DNA from 3 places in the Peribacillus sp. FSL R5-0717 genome. Region 2 is predicted to be linked to each of the others. Evidence: riboswitches for the same ligand, from Rfam matches in the RefSeq annotation. Region 2 holds a riboswitch; each other region holds the start of a gene.
The links. A riboswitch is a leader RNA that binds a small molecule or an ion and turns the genes downstream of it on or off. The one in region 2 is predicted to bind S-adenosylmethionine.

Region 1: linked by a shared signal. The riboswitch ahead of NYE65_RS09955 (5-methyltetrahydropteroyltriglutamate--homocysteine S-methyltransferase) and the one ahead of NYE65_RS00895 (bifunctional homocysteine S-methyltransferase/methylenetetrahydrofolate reductase) in region 2 are both predicted to bind S-adenosylmethionine.
Region 3: linked by a shared signal. The riboswitch ahead of NYE65_RS18020 (methionine biosynthesis PLP-dependent protein) and the one ahead of NYE65_RS00895 (bifunctional homocysteine S-methyltransferase/methylenetetrahydrofolate reductase) in region 2 are both predicted to bind S-adenosylmethionine.

What each region holds. Positions count from the first base shown of each region.
Region 1 is NZ_JBBOOF010000001.1:2,035,334-2,041,427, forward strand. It holds gene NYE65_RS09940 (MIP/aquaporin family protein) at 1-403, opposite strand, end outside; gene NYE65_RS09945 (glycerol-3-phosphate responsive antiterminator) at 629-1,171, opposite strand; gene NYE65_RS09950 (hypothetical protein) at 1,344-1,763, opposite strand; SAM riboswitch class I at 1,920-2,021, shown strand; gene NYE65_RS09955 (5-methyltetrahydropteroyltriglutamate--homocysteine S-methyltransferase) at 2,103-3,206, shown strand; gene NYE65_RS09960 (membrane protein) at 3,349-3,873, opposite strand; gene NYE65_RS09965 (CaiB/BaiF CoA transferase family protein) at 4,137-5,237, opposite strand; gene NYE65_RS09970 (amino acid permease) at 5,480-6,094, opposite strand, start outside.
Region 2 is NZ_JBBOOF010000001.1:190,364-196,457, forward strand. It holds gene metH (methionine synthase) at 1-1,906, opposite strand, end outside; gene NYE65_RS00895 (bifunctional homocysteine S-methyltransferase/methylenetetrahydrofolate reductase) at 1,899-3,746, opposite strand; SAM riboswitch class I at 3,850-3,948, opposite strand; gene NYE65_RS00900 (MOSC domain-containing protein) at 4,060-4,710, opposite strand; gene ku (non-homologous end joining protein Ku) at 5,201-6,043, opposite strand.
Region 3 is NZ_JBBOOF010000001.1:3,737,631-3,743,724, reverse strand. It holds gene NYE65_RS18035 (ABC transporter ATP-binding protein) at 58-1,203, shown strand; gene NYE65_RS18030 (hypothetical protein) at 1,261-1,503, opposite strand; gene fumC (class II fumarate hydratase) at 1,613-2,995, opposite strand; SAM riboswitch class I at 3,322-3,435, shown strand; gene NYE65_RS18020 (methionine biosynthesis PLP-dependent protein) at 3,522-4,634, shown strand; gene metC (cystathionine beta-lyase) at 4,631-5,812, shown strand; gene NYE65_RS18010 (type B 50S ribosomal protein L31) at 5,899-6,094, opposite strand, start outside.

The DNA of each region.
Region 1 (6,094 bases), 1.8 Mb from region 2:
ATAGATTTGAAAATGTGTGCGGGATTGCAGGTGAAGTCGCGAATACACCAAGCTTCGCCCCTGGATCATCCGTAGCTTTCCAGTGTGGCAAATAGTGCAGGAATACTAGAGTTGCGCCGAGTATCGCGCCAATCATCTGGGCAACGATGTAACCGGGCACATCACTCCATGGAAATTCTCCAATAATGGCAAAACCTACTGTGACCGCCGGGTTTAAATGCGCCCCGCTTATGGAACCCACTGCAAAAACACCCATGGTAACCGCCAATCCCCACGCAATCGTGATAACGATCCAGCCGGCATCTTTTGCATAGGAACCCTTTAAGGATGAACCTGCCCCAATACCTGCTCCGAATAAAACTAAAATCATCGTGCCTAACACTTCTCCCCAAAATGGAGTCATGATAAAACCCTCCCCTGATAATTTTTTAAACCTTGCCAACAAATAAAAGGAGATCCACAGCAGAACTATATTCATAAAGGAATTATGAATAGATCTGTTGTGAATCTCCTAGTCTCCGTCACATATATTAACTTGTACTGTAAAATATACTAGGTTATGAAAACGCTGTCAATATTTTATGAAAAATTAATCTATTATACTGTAATTTTTTTCAATTTTTCCCTATTAGACGATATCCCATAATTCAGTTTTTGAAGTGGTGATTGACGAGGCGCCGGCATCAAGGGCATTCAGGACTTCATCCGAAGTACGTATGAGGCCGCCTGCAAAAATCGGTGTTTGCAATCGTTCCTTCACTTCTTTTATCATCCATGGCATGGCGCCCGGCAATACTTCGATATAATCCGGCTTGGTTTTCTGCACCAGCTTATAACTTTTCTCAAGCGCATGTGAGTCTATTAAAAAGATTCGCTGGATGGCAATGACCCCCTTTTGCTTCGCCTTCAATATAACGCTTGATTTAGTCGAAATCAGCCCATAGGGGTTATATTCCTGACAAATGAATTCTGTCGCGTACTCATCACTTCTTATGCCATGGATCAAATCGACATGATAAATCATTTTCTTATTATGCTGCTTGGCCATCATACTTACATTTTTCAATTGTGAGATATGCAAATCAAGAAACACACCTATTTCATAGGAACTTTCTAGAAATCTTTCAAAATCCTTCATACTTGCTGAAGCAGGCAAAATCTTCTGATCCATCATTATCCTCCTCATTACCAGAAAAACTCAAAACTTCAAGTCATTTAGTATATTTTAAAGAACTTGATTTATCAAACACATTTTTTCATGAACCATGTAACCTTAACACTATCATACCTTTCACACCCTTTATAGATTGCGGCAAAGGATATATGTAAAATATCCCCTTGAATCATAAAGAGAGTTTCATTTTCAATGCACCTTCGACGAGTTCATACGATTTAATTGTGCCAATGGGAATTTTTCTCACGATGCTCCAAGCATTAACATTCATTTTGATCGCTCTTTTTTCATATTCAAAAAATGGCGGTCTGTTAAATATCCTTTGGTTGATGAAATTCCTGTCAATGGGTTCCATTTCGACTAATTCAAATGAAATCGTTCTTTTTTCCACATGAATCGGTTTTAATGTAATCCGGAAAGCCACGTTTTTCTTAAACATCATTTTTTTCACTTCCATCGTTCCGGAAAGCACAATATGACTTGGCGTAATTTCGACTTTAATCTCCTGACCAGATGATTTCATTTTTATGATTCTCTCTATCATGGCTTCAGTTACCGTAATCGGTATGCCATTTTTGAATGGACTCATCCTTGCATTCCCTCCCCACTCAAAGCATATGCCGGATTCCCTGATGCCGTTAACATTCCAGCCCGGATTAATAAACGGTATATTCAAAATATTCCAGCTCCACCCCTTGACCTTCATAAAAACTACCTGTATAGTCATAGTTAATTTAATAGACAACTCTTATCCAGAGAGGTGGAGGGACTGGCCCTTTGATGCCTCAGCAACAGACTGATCTTGTACTGTGCTAATTCCAGAAGTGTAAAAACTTGAAGATAAGAAGAGTATATAGCTTTGTTGCCAACACCTCTTCTTATTTTTAAGAAGAGGTTTTTTATTTTTAAAAGGAAAGAAGGAATCAACATGTCAATCACATTAACGAAAGCACCATTCAGGGCGGACCACGTCGGAAGTTTATTAAGACCGGAACGTTTACATATTGCCAGGAAGGACTTTAAGGAAGGTACCATTTCAGCTGAGCGGCTTCGTGAAATTGAAACTGAAGAAATCAATCGGATCGTCGATAAACAAATCGAAGTTGGTTTAGAGGCCGTTACGGACGGTGAATTCAGACGAACATGGTGGCACTTTGACTTCCTCGAACATTTAAATGGCATCGAGGGATATGTAACTGAAAAAGGCCTCACATTCGATGGTGTCGAAACAGAGAGATATAATGTTCGCAATACCGGGAAGGTTTCATTCAACCCTGAACATCCCTTCATTCGTGATTTCATTGAATTGAACAAAATCGTGAACGGACGTGCCGTTGCCAAGCAAACAATCCCCAGTCCGAATCAATTATTTGCTGCAGGCATTCATAATGAAGACGTCTACCCTGATATTGAAGACTATGCAAATGATATCATCAACGCCTATCAGCATGCTTTGAAAGCCTTTTATGAAGCAGGTGTGCGTTATCTTCAATTGGATGATGTATATATTGCCAGACTTTCAGCTCCGGATTTCCAGTTCAAAGATGGAAAATATACGAGGGAACAATTAATTGATCTTGCACTTCGAGTCATTAATGGCGCATTGGAAGGCAAACCAGAAGACCTTATCGTCACTACCCATCTATGTCGCGGAAACTACCAGTCGACATGGGCGTTTGAAGGAAGCTATGCCCGTATCGCCCCAACTTTATTGGCAAAAGAAAAAGTGGATGGATTCTTCTTGGAATATGATGATCAACGCTCAGGGGATTTCAAACCATTGGAATACATTCCAAATGGCGGTGCACGGGTCGTACTGGGTGTCGTCACTTCAAAAAATGGAGAAATCGAGGACAAGGAAGCTGTTAAGGCACGCATTAAAGAAGCATCGCAATTCGTTCCGCTCGAACAATTATGCTTAAGCCCTCAATGCGGCTTCGCCTCTACACATCACGGCACCAAGCTAACCGAGGCACAGCAATGGGAAAAGCTGAAATTCGTCGTTGATGTTGCGAAAGAAGTATGGGAATGATTATTTTACGGAGACTTTAAAACTTATTTACAGGATTCGAACAACCTAATCGGCTTCAATATAAGCGTGCCGATTAGGTTTATACTTAAAACCCTAAAACTGAAAGCAAACAAAAAAGAACGGCCATCTGGACGTTCCCTTTTTACTTGCAGCTATCATCATCCTCCATTTTCTTCACGAATATATCATCCGTCACCCTATCTTCCAGCTTGTTCCTCAAGGCCAATTCAGCAGCCTTCCCATCACTAGGCGATCCGTCCGAGAAATACATCGGAAACAGGGAGAAAAACATAATATAAAAAGAAAAATAGATAAATTGATACCAGATTACCGAGCTGTCCAGGATATTCTGATACACTAAGCTATATATGATCAGCATGCTGATTAAATTAAAGATAGCCCCCCCTAAATAGATCAGGGTATTCGTCAATCGATTATCATGTTTCAAACCCTTGAACTCGCAAGTCCCATTCCAAAAATAATATTTCCTCACCTCTATGTTCCGAAAGGCGAAAAGCTTATTACCACACCCGATCAAGATTTTCTTTTCTGATCCCCCAAAGATCGTAACAAAGAAAATATGCCCGCTCAAATGTATCAGTGTAACGATCGGCATGATCAAAAAAAAGGAAAATAGAAATTTAATGATATCAGAGAGACCAAACATATTTAACTAACCCCCTCCTTACCAGCGATTTTCTTACCAGGATGCTACTCTGATACCCTGCCCACACTGGTTATAACTAGTAAATTTTCACAGTGGTAATATGTTGCTTTCCACAAATGATAAGAGGATAATTGTTCTCCTTCCGCTTTACTTCGACCTTCGAACGATCATATCGACCCTCCCCCTGCTTTTTCCGGCATTCAAAAAAAACAGGCTATCACCTTCCAAAAACCTCGGAAAAGCGATAGCCTTTACATCTTTATTTAGCGATTGGGGGTGCGAAGGATTTCTGCGTTGTTTTGTCCTGGCTCCAAGCCTGCATGTTTATATCCAGGGGTGAAAACCGATGTTTTGATCGGGCAGGCGATTTGCCTCTGGACATTCCCTTTTCCGTCAGGTACCTCGACGATCATTCCCCTCTCCTTCAATTGGGGATGCTCAGCCGCTTCGGTGAAAGTCAGCACTGGTTCTGCGCAGGCCTCGAATTCAGCGAATATCTCCTGCCATTCATGAAAATCTCTTTCAAGGAAAGCCAGCCGGACGGCCGTTTTAAACCTGATTCCGCTTTCTTCATCGCTTTTCATGCTCAGCTCATATAATCCGGGTGCACCAATCGCTTCACATAATGCTTTTCGGAAAGGGGGCTCAAGGCTGCCTACTGAAAAATAGCGTCCATCTTTCGTTTCGTAAAAGTCATAAAAAGACCCTCCGTTCAGCATCAGTTTTTCTGGTTCAAGTTCAAGGCCACCTTGTAAATTCAGATGTGCGGATATGGCATTCAAGGCAAAACTGCAGTCGGTCATGCTGATGTCGATGGCTTGGCCGAATCCTGTTCTTTCCCTGTGTATGACTGCAGATAATATTCCGATGACAGCATGCAATGAGCCTCCGGCAAGATCTGCTATTTGGGTTCCGTTTTTTGCCGGGCCGTCCTTTTTCGTACCAGAATAGCCTGATAAGCCTGCTATCGAAATATAATTGATATCATGTCCCGGTCGGTCTTTATAGGGACCAGTCTGGCCGTAGCCCGTGATGGAACAGTAAATCAGCTTCGGGTTGATCGATTTTAATGCCTCATACCCCAGACCCAGACGTTCCATGACACCTGGACGGAATTGTTCAATGATGATATCGTATTCCGTCACTAGGTTTCTTATGGATTCGATAGACTCGGATTGTTTTAAATCCAGTGTAATCGACTTCTTCGATCTGTTAAGATATTGGTTCACACCCCATGAATCCTTTGTCCCCGGCCTCTCCACCTTCAAAACATCCGCTCCTAAATCCGCTAGCATCAAAGTGGCAAATGGACCTGGCAGTAACGTTGAAAAGTCCAATACTTTTAAATGAGTCAATAAGGTCATCAGCCGTGCACCTTCCCTTTCCCTTGAAAATAGTAAAAGCCTTCCAGTCGTTCCGTACATGCAATTTAGCTGAGTTTACGATTATCATATAACACCCTCCATAACATTTGTATAAATTCCCAATTAATAAAAATAAAAAACCAGGAATCAGCTTCCCGGCTTTTGATAATGAGCCTATAGAAAACAAGTAAAAGCCGGACAATTTAAAACATATTGTCCGGCTGCTTTTACTTTAAGCTTGTTCATTCATATTTTTTGTCAAAGTCAAATTCGACTTCATCAAGTTTAACGAATTTAGTTTTTCTTATAAATTTATAGCCAAGCCATAGACCAAGGAAAAGCGGAATCCCTAAGTATGCAGCTACAACACTGCCCCAATCGATATGGTCTGAGAAAAAGGCTTGGATATTTTGGGACAGGATGACGATCATGCCGATTAAAATGGCAAAAATCGGTCCGATCGGGAACCATAATGCCTTATATGGCAGCTTCTCCAATGAATGGCCTTGAGCGATGAACGCTTTCCGGAAACGGTAATGGCTGATGGAAATGCCGAGCCAAAAGATGAATCCTGTAATTCCGATGGCATTCATTAACCAAATATACACTTTACCATCGCCGAATATGGAGGCTAAAAAGGCCAGCATGCCGATGGAGCATGTCAAAATCATGCCTGCAACCGGTACGCCGCGTTTATTAAGTTTTGCAAAAATACGCGGTGCTTGCCCATCTTTTGCCATTGAATATAGCATACGGGTAGATGCATATAGACTAGAGTTACCTGCAGATAATACCGCTGTTAAAATGACGGCATTCATAAGCGAAGCGGCAAAGGCCACTCCAGCTTTTTCAAAAAT
Region 2 (6,094 bases):
CGATAATATAGTTACCAAGACGTTCGTCCAATGGCAGGATCACACCATCATCCTTCTTCTCCGCTTTTTTCCCACGATAAAATTCGGTAAAAATCGCTAAAGTTTCAGTTGATGTCTCAAACAGGAGTGCCTCCGCCAATTTCACTTCCTCTTCCGGTATCAAGGCGAAACGTTCAAGTTTTTCTGTATTCACGATAGCATAATCGAGACCCGCTTTTGTACAATGGTAAAGGAAAACGGCATTTAATATTTCCCTTCCCCTCGCCGGCAGACCGAAAGAAACGTTGGAAATTCCAAGTATCGTTAGGCATTCCGGAAACTTTTCTTTAATCGCCTTTATTCCATTCACCGTCTCCAATGCAGATCCAATATATTGTTCATCCCCGGTGCCTACAGGAAATACCAGCGGATCAAAAATGATGTCATTTTTGTTTAGACCGTACTTATTGACGAGCAAATCCACTGACCGCGTAGCCACTTCCAATTTCCGTTCGGCATCGACGGCCATCCCAATTTCATCAATGGTTCCTACGACAACGGCAGCACCATATTGATGGACTAAGGGTACTATTTTTTCAAAGCGCTCTTCACCATCTTCAAGGTTTATGGAATTTATGATCGATTTTCCCTGTGAATGTTTTAATGCTTGTTCAAGTACGACTTCATCCGTAGTGTCGATGACCAATGGGACTTTCACTTTTTTGACGACCTCTTCTACAAATTCCTTCATGTCGCCAAGCTCATCCCCATCAGGATCGGCAAGACAGATATCAATGACATGGGCGCCTTTCTTTACCTGGTTACGTGCAATTTCGGCAGCTGGCTCGTAATGCTTTCCACGTATCAGCTCCTTGAATTTTCGGGAACCGATAACATTCGTTCTCTCCCCTACGAATAAAGGACGCATTGAATCATCATAAATTAGCGGCTCTATCCCTGATACGGCATGACCATGGGCGGCTTCCATAATTGTACGGGGCTTCATGCCTTCGAGTACCCTGGAAAGTTCTTTAATATGTTCTGGTGTCGTGCCACAACATCCGCCAATGATATTGACCCATCCCTTTTCGGCAAATTGCTTCATTTTCTCTGCCAGGGATGTAGGTGATTCATGATAGTGGCCTTCTTCATCAGGGAGCCCGGCATTCGGATAACAGCTGATGGCGCTATTTGATATATCTGCAAGTGTCCTGATATGGTCTATCATGAATTCCGGCCCTGTTGCACAATTAAGGCCGACAGCTACGGGCTTCATATGTTCAACCGATAAATAAAAAGCTTCTATGGACTGGCCGGCAAGTGTCGTGCCCATCGGTTCGATTGTTCCTGATATGATGACAGGCACATCTTTTCCCGTTTTAGCGAATGCTGCTTTGATTCCAGAAAAGGCAGCCTTGACATTAAGCATATCCTGACAGGTTTCCACCAACAGCAAGTCTACCCCGCCATCCAAGAGACCCAGTGCCTGCTCTTCATAAGAATCTGTTAAAACATCAAAAGTCGTTCCGCCCGTTACGGAAAGCGTTTTTGTAGTGGGGCCCATCGAGCCAGCTACATATCTTGGCCATTCATCATTGGAATACTTTTCACAAGCTTTAACGGCAAGCTCAGCTGAAATTTTATTTAGCTTGTAGGCAATCGTGCTTATTTGGTATTCCTCAAGGACGATGCTGGTCGCTCCAAAGGTATTTGTTTCTATGATATCTGCGCCCGCTGCTAAATATTTTTCATGAATGGATTGGATGATTTCCGGTTGCGTCAGTGATAAATATTCATTGCAGCCCTCGAATTGTTCCCCGCCAAAATCGTCTGCTGTCAAATTCTCCGCTTGAAGCATCGTTCCCATCGCCCCATCAAGTAGGAGAATCTTAGAATTTAACTGATCTTGAATCGCTTTTTTATTCATGTACTGCCACCTCTGATGTCTGTTTACTATCGACTTTTCTAATATATTTCGTAAGTTCCGCCGTCATTTCATAGCGAAGGAATGGAGTGATTAAATATATGCCCTTGAATTTTTCCCTTGCTGCGTCTACCAGTTCCCGCGCGATATTCACCCCTTCAATCCTTGACTTTACAGGGTCATCCCCCGCTAGAGCCATGGCCCTTCTAACATTATCAGGCAATTTGATGCCTGGGATCTCATTATGGATGAATTCGGCGTTCCGGGTGCTTGTTAAGGGCATTATACCGATGAAAATCGGGGTTTTTAGATGTTTTGTCGCTTCATATACTTCTTCGATTTGCTCCACGGAATAAATTGGCTGTGTCAAAAAGGATTGAGCACCACAGGCAATCTTCTTTTCCATTCTCAGTACGGCTTTATCCAGATATTTCACATTGGGATTAAAAGCTGCCGCAATTTTAAAATTTGCCCGTTGACCCAAACTTTGACCGGAATAGGAAAGACCTTCATTAAATTGTTTGACCATGCTTATCAGGTCAAAGGAAGATAAATCATAAACCGAAGTGGCACCCGGAAAGTCCCCAATTTTTGAAGGGTCTCCGGTGATGATCAATATTTCGTTCAGCCCGACCGTCTGCAGACCCATTAAATGTGACTGCAGGCCAATCAAATTTCGATCACGGCATGTTATATGCACCATCGGATTAATATTCAATTGGTTCTTCAGTAAATTAGCCAGTGCATCATTCGATATCCTTGGTGAGGCAAGTGAATTATCCGCTAATGTAATGGAATCGACCCCTGCTTTTTTCAAAACCTCAGCACCTGTCATGAAACTCTCTATCCCTAGCTTTTTCGGTGGATCAAGCTCAACAAGAATCGTCCGTTCCGTTTTGGCCTTTTCGTAAAGGGGAAGTTCCAATTCCCTATCGTTCACCTCAATTACTTCTATTTCACGGGATTTCGTAAATTTCTCTTTCACGGGAGCCAAACTTCCAATTGCATGCTTTACAGCTTGAATATGCAGTGGAGTCGTTCCACAGCACCCTCCTATGATCGCGGCGCCTTGCTCACGAAGTTCCAGGGCACTAGAACCAAAATATTCCGGGACAGCTTTATAAACGAGCCTCCCATCGACATAATCAGGCAGGCTGGCGTTAGGGTAAATGGCAATCGATGCTTGCTTTGGCAAACTCACTTCTTCCAAGGCCCGAATCATATGATGTGGTCCAAGGCGGCAATTCACACCAACCACATCGGCACCCAATTGCTCGAGTTTTTGAAAGGCTTCATTTAAATGGATTCCATTTTGAAGATTACCCAGTTCATGCATCGAGACATTTGCGATAATCGGCAGTCCGGTTTCATTTTTAACGATTTGCAGGACGGTTTCCAGTTCTTCCAGGTCATAAAATGTTTCCAGGAGAATCCCATCAGGATTTTCCATCAACAGACTGTATAGCTGTTCACGAAAACCCCGTTTTATCTCTTCCATGCTTAAATCCGATTTCCTGATACTCCGCTGTGCCCCTATGGTGCCGAAGACGTATGCCTTACCTTTTGCCGCTTTTTTAGCAAGAATGACTCCCTGGCGATTGATTCTGCTCACTTCATCTTCAAGTCCATACCGCTTCAATTTATTGAAATTGGCTCCGTATGTATTCGATTGAAGGATATCTGCACCAGCTTCCAGATAGGCTCGATGGATGGACTCTATTTGATCTGGGTTCGTGCAGTTTAATTCCTCATAACATTGATCAATGCCATTAGAGTAAAGCAAGGTCCCCATTGCCCCTTCCCCAACCAGCATTCTTTCTTTTAATTCTTTACGAAAATTCATCATTACACCCTCTCTCAAAAACAATCCTGTTTTTGTCGTATTCTATGAGTATGAGAGAAAAGGAAAAAAAACCTTCTCAAAGAAGAAGGTTTTTGAAACATTCTCCTCATCTATCAAGCTCTGCTTGCTGGATTTAGCACCTTTGCGTAAGCTGGTTGCTGAGGTTTCTTCGGGCCAGTCCCTCCACCTCTCTCGATAAGATCCATTTATATAATTTTCATAAGATTTCAAAATTTGATTATATTTAATTTACATTAATAGTCTGTCAATTTCAATACCTGATCGACATTTTTTTCACTTTTGCAAAAATCATTCAATCCTTTGCTGCTTGAACCCTCTTCAAGATCCTTTGTTTCCAGTCTTCCGCTAACGAGTCTAGTGTAAGTAAAGCCTTAGCACCTTCAAGCCCATCCCGTTTATGAAGGATGACCTCTGCTGCGTAATGGACAGAAATTTTTTCTTGTAGACGGTCTATCAGCTCAATCTCGTTTTGTTTATTTATCGTTCCTTCTTGAAGTACTCTTGCAAAATAACCAGTGTAACTCGTTTTCAGTACGTGTTCCAAAAACTTAGGTTCTTGATTGAAGAGGGAAATGGTCGAACAAGGTATCCTCCCTTGGTTAATTTGAACAATCACATCGCCTATTTGATAAATATCGCCGATATACGTTGTTTCTTCCTTCATCCCCGCTATAGTTAAATTTTCACCGAATGCAGGGATATCCAGCTTTTTAGAGAATTTTTCATTCCATAATGAATAATGCTCAAATGGGTAAAAGCACAAAGCCCGATCAGGACCTCCATGGAACTTTACATTACCGACACCATCACCGATTATGCCAGCTTTAGTCACTTTCAAATTATCCTGTGCTTGTTTATCCATGGCTGAAAAGATATCGATATTCGAAAAAATTTCATGTTTCGGCTTCCCCGCATGTAGTGATTCGATTTTTCCATTTTCCATTTTGCATCTTCCATTCATATTAAATTTATATCGTTCTATATGTATAAATTATACTAAAAATCCATTTTATTCAGTACCTTTTTATATGTATATGAAATGAAAAAGCCATATGCGGCGTTAATGGGCTAAATATCATTGATTTCCAGAAAAATTCATAGGTTAGTTTCAGTAATTTAGTTGCTATTTCAGAATTAAATATGGTAGAATATGAACACAATATATAGTCGAAAACTACAACCGTTCGCCTATATGTTGATTTTCACGATTGAATTCCTCATTGTCGCTCTTTAGGGAGCGAATTTTTTTTGCTTTCGTTAATATCCACTAATTCCCTGTAATTCCATTCACTTTCTCGCATCGTGATCGACTCACCTATTTGTACTTTCCTCCCCTCTTTATCAAGACCTTTTCATCTTATTAGAAGCCTGATTCCTTGCAAAAACAAGCAGAAAGCCGAGCGACATCATCCGTCTTCCGCTCAGCTTCCTGTTTACGCTTGTTTCTTTTTTTTCGGTGCCGCTTTCTTCCGGGTCGTCTTTTTCTTTTCCGGTTCATCATGTTTTGTACGGTCTATGGATGCTTGTAATGCCTCCATTAAATCAGTTACATTGTTGGAAACTGGTTCTTTTGTTTTCGCTGTAATCGTCGTCTGTCCCGTTTTCTTCGATTCAATCAATTCTAGTAACGCGGTTCGATAGTCATCGGTGTACTTTGTCGGATCGAAAGTAGTCGTTAATTGATCTATCAATAATACGGCAGTATCGATTTCTTTTTTTACAATGGTATCATTGGCAGGGATATTCGGAACATCCGCTGTGGAGCGGACTTCATCCGGATAATGAATCGTTTCCATAACCAAGGTATTATCAACGACTCGGATTACCGCCATTTGTTCTTTGGAGCGAATGATGATTTTTGCCAACCCCACCTTATTCGATTCCTTGAGGGCCTGCCTCAAAAGGGAATAGGCTTTTATCCCCCCGTCATTTGGGGACATGTAATAACTCCGGTTAAAATAAATGGGATCTATTTCTTCAATTTTAACGAAATCCACGATTTCCACGGCTTTTTCTTCGTTTTGTTTTTTCAGTTGTTCTAGTTCATTGTCTTCCAATACAACAAACTTTCCCTTTGTATACTCAAAAGCGCGGACTATATCATCCTTCCCCACTTCTTTCTCGCATACTGGACAAACCTTTTCGTATTTAATCGGTGTATGACATTCCTTATGCAACGTCCTTAAAGATATATCCTTATCCTCCGTTGCAGCATGAAGTTTGATCGGAATGTTCACCAAACCGAATGATATGCTCCCCTTCCACATCGTATGCATATTCGTCACCTCATAACTTATTTTTGATGAGAAGAACAATTTTATTATTCC
Region 3 (6,094 bases), 3.5 Mb from region 2:
GCTTAGACTATAGCTAATTGGTACAAGTAATCTAAGAGTTTAAAAGGGGGATTTTTCATGGCAGAGTTAGTGTTAGATCATATATTCAAGATTTATGATAAAAAGGTGACGGCTGTTAAAGACTTCAACCTTCGTGTTGCCGATAAGGAATTCATCGTTTTTGTGGGACCTTCAGGTTGCGGGAAATCAACGACATTAAGGATGATTGCCGGACTGGAAGACATCTCCCAAGGGGATTTATACATAGACGGCAAGCGAGTCAATGATGTCCCCCCTAAAGATCGCGATATTGCGATGGTTTTCCAGAACTATGCCTTATATCCTCATATGTCTGTATTTGACAATATGGCATTCGGATTAAAGCTCAGGAAAACGCCAAAAGCTGAAATCAGGCAAAGAGTAAATGAAGCGGCAAGGATTCTCGGACTTGAAGAGCTGCTAAACAGGAAACCTAAAGCGCTTTCAGGTGGTCAGCGCCAGCGTGTTGCACTTGGCCGTGCAATTGTAAGGGACGCAAAAGTTTTCTTGATGGATGAGCCATTATCCAATCTCGATGCAAAACTGCGGGTTCAAATGCGCGCGGAAATAGCTAAACTGCATAAACGGCTCGACACCACAACGATATATGTCACACATGACCAAACAGAGGCAATGACCATGGCGACACGTCTTGTTGTAATGAAAGATGGTATCATCCAACAGGTCGGTGCTCCAAAGGATGTTTATGAGAAACCAATAAACGTGTTTGTCGGCGGCTTTATCGGATCGCCTGCCATGAACTTCTTTTCCGGAACATTAAAAGAAGGCACAATCAAAATAGGCGAACAAACCCTTGAAATACCTGAATTTAAGATGAAAATGCTACGTGATCAAGGATATGTCGGAAAAGAAGTAATCCTTGGAATCCGTCCGGAAGATTTCCATAATGAAGGAGCTTATTTCACGGAGTCCTCTAACACTACATTCACGACCCAAATTGATGTAGCCGAACTCATGGGCGCGGAGATCATGCTCTACTCCACTTTAGAGGGGCAGGACTTCGTTGCAAGGGTCGATGCCAATAACATTATCCAGGCAGGCGAAAAGATCGAACTTGCCCTCGACATGAATAAAGCGCACTTTTTTGATAAAGGGACCGAACATCGCATTTTAGTTGAAGAAGATGAACAGATGCAGGAAAGCATGAAGTTATCTGCCAATTAAACATGAAAAGACCCATTCATTATGGGTCTTTTTACGTTTATTAAAATAAAGGGCGATTCATTCCTGGACCAATACCACTTCATCATGTCCGCATTCAGGGCATTTCATGAGATGGGGGCATTGCCCTTTTTGAAGGGATTGAGGGTATCCGTCGTTTTCTTTAAGTATGTCGATATCCATATAAGCACTGTAATCATCAGCATAATCCATGAATTTCCCTTTATCCTCAAGTTCGCTGCCGCATTCCGGGCAATCCACATGAATTTTTCTTAGACCGTTGCAAAGCGGGCATATAGACATTGTTTTTCCTCCTGTTCCAGATACTTATGATTTCAGTATTTGTCGATTCCAGTATTTTAACACATGGAAACACCCTCCCTAATGCTAGAGGGAGGGTGTTTCCATCCAATTATTTATTAACCATGTTAGCAGGATCGACCCATGCTTTGAATTCATCTTCCGTCAGGAACTCCAGTTTCAATGCCGCTTCTTTTAACGTGGAGTTGTCCTTGAAGGCAGTTTTGGCGATCTTGGCTGCTTTTTCATAACCGATATGCGGGTTCAATGCTGTTACCAGCATAAGGGAACGCTCTACATTTTCTTTGATCTTATCTTCATTTGCAGTGATGCCAACCGCACAATTATCGTTGAAGGAATGAATGCCTTCCGTCAATAATTTGACCGTTTGCAGGAAGTTATAGATGATGACTGGTTTGAATACATTCAATTCAAAGTTACCTTGGCTTGCTGCAAAGCCAATTGTAGCATCGTTACCCACGATTTGTGTCGCAATCATGGTAAGCGCTTCACTTTGGGTCGGATTGACTTTACCTGGCATGATGGAGCTGCCTGGCTCGTTTTCCGGAATGGCAATTTCTCCGATTCCGCTTCTCGGTCCACTTGCAAGCCATCTGACATCGTTCGCAATTTTCATTAAATCTGCCGCCAATGCTTTCAAAGCACCGTGTGCGTAGACGATTTCGTTATGGCTAGTCAATGCATGGAATTTATTATCAGATGTGACAAAAGGATATCCTGTATCCGCTGCAATTTGTTTGGCAGAAAGTCCCGGGAATTCTTTCTTTGTATTGATTCCGGTTCCTACAGCCGTTCCGCCTAGAGCAAGGTTCAATAGTTTTTGGCTGCTTTCCTCAATCATCGCCAAGTCTTTATCGAGCATCGCTTTCCAACCGGAAATTTCTTGTCCTAATGTTAAGGGTGTAGCATCTTGAAGATGTGTCCGGCCGATTTTCACGACATCCCAAAATTCTTTTTCTTTTGTATCGAATGTATCACGAAGTGCTTTGATGGCAGGAACCAATTTTTCTGCGACTTCCATAAAGGCTGCAATATGCATGGCAGTCGGGAAAGTATCATTTGAGCTTTGTGCCTTGTTAACATCATCATTCGGGTGAAGGATTTCCGATTCACCATTTTCTTTTAACCATTCATTCCCTTTGTTAGCGACCACTTCATTCACATTCATATTACTTTGCGTACCGCTTCCCGTTTGCCAAACTACAAGCGGGAAATGTTCATCAAGCGTACCTTCAAGGATTTCGCCGCAAATCTTGACGATGGCGTTCTTTTTAACTTCGGAAAGATCGCCAAGATCATAGTTCACCTTTGCAGCAGCTTGTTTAACGTATGCAAATGCACGAACCAATTCAATCGGCATTTTTTCGTTACCGATTTTGAAATTGTTACGGCTTCTCTCAGTTTGTGCTCCCCAATATTTATCAGCAGGAACTTTCACTTCACCCATCGTATCACGTTCGATTCTGTATTCCATGTGTTCTCCTCCTAAGTTTGCACTATTCATTGAAAAATTTTTGCATATGAAATGAATAATGTCGGATTATTCTTTCTCTCCATACATTGTACAAACTTTATTATTTTAAAGCAAAAATATCCCGCTGACCCTTTCCATATTTCTGAAAAATCCTAGGCCATTCATATTTAGATGAAAATTTGGATATTCTTTTTTGACACATAAAGTGTAGGCACCGCTAGGCTTCAATTGACCTGGCCATGAACACCAACACATCATCACCCCCAAAATGTCCTTGACAGTGTTTTGTATATATAGTAAATTCAAAAGAAATTGAATAATCTAAACTCTTATCGAGAGAGGTAGAGGGAATGGCCCGATGACACCTCAGCAACCTTCATTTGTTTCAAACCAATGAAAAGGTGCTAATTCCACAAGTTTATGAACTTGGAAGATAAGAAGAATGACTCGTCCCTACTTAATCAAAGTCTTCTTCTTAAAGAAGACTTTTTTTTATTTTATTTAACTCAAAGGAGCAGTGAAAACCATGTATAAACCTGAAACATATCTTGCTCAATTAGGAAATCGCAGTGAAACGGCGACAGGAACAGTCAATCCGCCGGTATACTTTTCAACAGCTTTTCGCCACGAAGGAATCGGTCAATCGACGGGATTCGACTATACAAGGACAGGTAACCCTACCCGCCAGCTATTGGAGCGATCCATCGCCGATCTGGAAAAAGGAGACCAAGGCTATGCCTGCAGTTCAGGAATGGCCGCCATCTCCACTATACTCGCCCTTTTTAAATCCGGGGATGCGTGGATTGTCAGTGAAGATCTTTATGGCGGTACATATCGGCTGTTAGAACAAGGTTTTAAAAAATGGGGATTGCAGTGTGACTATGTAAACACTTGTTGTTTGGAGGATATCGAAAAAGCCATCACTCCTCACACGAAAGCCATCTTCATCGAAACTCCCACTAACCCTCTTATGCAGCAAACGGATATTAGCGCCGTTGCCGCATTGGCTAAACGATATAATTTATTGCTAATCGTTGATAACACTTTTTACACGCCTCTTATTCAACAACCCATCTTGCTTGGAGCTGATATTGTGATCCACAGTGCAACCAAGTATCTCGGTGGTCATAATGATGTGCTCGCCGGACTGATCGTTGCTAGCGGCGCTGAATTATGTGATGCACTTGCCTTCCATCATAATGGCACTGGAGCTGTCTTGAGCCCATTTGATTCTTGGCTGTTGATGCGCGGAATGAAAACCCTGGCATTGCGGATGGAGCGGCATGAAAAGAATGCCAAGATACTTGTAGATTACTTATCGGAGCATGATTGTGTTACGGACGTATTGTATCCAGGCCGAGGCGGCATGATTTCTTTCCGCATCATTGATGAAGCGGCGGTCAACCCATTTTTACAATCGCTCTCATTAATTTCCTTTGCAGAAAGCCTGGGAGGGGTTGAAAGCTTCATCACCTATCCTGCCACACAAACACATGCCGATATACCGCTTGAGGTCAGAACGGCAAACGGTGTTTGTAATCGACTGCTCCGCTTCTCCGTTGGCATCGAGGATAGCGACGATTTGATTGGTGACTTGCAGCAAGCATTCGCACATGTAAAAAGGGAGGCACTACGATGACAGATCATGATTTTAGCTTTGAAACAAAATTACTTCATAATCAACATAAATTCGATCCGGCAACGGGCGGTGTGAGCGTCCCCATCCAGCATGCATCGACTTTCCATCAATCCGATGTCGATCAATTCGGCAAATATGACTACAGCAGAAGCGGGAACCCAACCCGCGAGGCACTTGAAGACATCATTGCCGAACTTGAGGAAGGCACTCACGGCTTTGCCTTTTCATCAGGTATGGCTGCCATTTCAACAGCCTTCCTGCTATTGTCTGCCGGGGATCATATCGTCATTTCCGAAGATGTGTATGGCGGAACGTTCAGGATGGTCACAAGCGTTTTGAACCGTTTCAATATTGAGCATACCTTCGTTGACATGACGGACCTTGAAAGTGTCAAAGCGGCGGTTCAGCCAAATACCAGGGCCATATACATTGAAACGCCTTCAAATCCTTTACTTAAAGTGACCGATATTCAAGCTATATGTGATATCGCAAAAAAAGCCGGTGCCTTAAGCTTTGTTGATAATACATTCTTGACGCCCGCATTGCAAAAACCGCTGAATTTGGGCGCTGATGTTGTCCTTCATAGCGCGACGAAGTTTTTATCCGGACATAGTGATGTGGTAGCTGGGCTTGCGGTCGTGAAAGATCCGGAATTGGCGGCAAGACTCGGTTCGCTTCAAAACTCCTTTGGAGCGGTCCTTGGTGTTCAGGATGCCTGGCTCGTAATGAGAGGCTTGAAAACCTTGTCAGTTAGAATGGAACATTCACAAAAAGGGGCCGAAAAGATTGCAGCCTACTTAAAGGAGCAGCCCTTGGTGAAAAAAGTGTATTATCCCGGCCTAGCCGATCATCCACAGCACGCCATCCAGAAAGGCCAGTCACTCGGAGCAGGGGCGGTCCTTTCATTTGAATTGGAAAGTGAGGAAATCTTCCGTTCCTTCGTGAACACTGTCGAGCTCCCTGTTTTTGCCGTAAGCCTGGGAGCGGTAGAATCCATATTATCCTACCCGGCCAAAATGTCCCATGCGGCCATGCCTGCTGATGAAAGGGAAAAGCGAGGCATCACGAATAGCTTGCTCCGCCTCTCTGTCGGACTGGAAAATCCGGACGATTTAATCAAGGACTTCGAAGCTGCCCTCGTCAATATTGCCAAAGGGGAAGCAATTGCTGCAAAATGATTAAAGTAGTGGGTGCCTCATATTTATGGGCACCTTTTTTATTCCATCAATAAAAGAAGACCATCGATTTCCCGATGGCCTAACTCTCATTTCTTCATATTATATTTATCCAGGAAGCGATCCACCCGTCCGCCTTTTTCAGCAAACTTCTGCTTTCCTGTATAATAAGGGTGCGTATCCGAGCTGATTTCCACTTTTAATAAAGGATATGTTTGGCCGTCTTCCCAAACGATTGTTTCATTGGATGTCTTAGTGGAGCCTGTCAAAAATTTATACCCACTG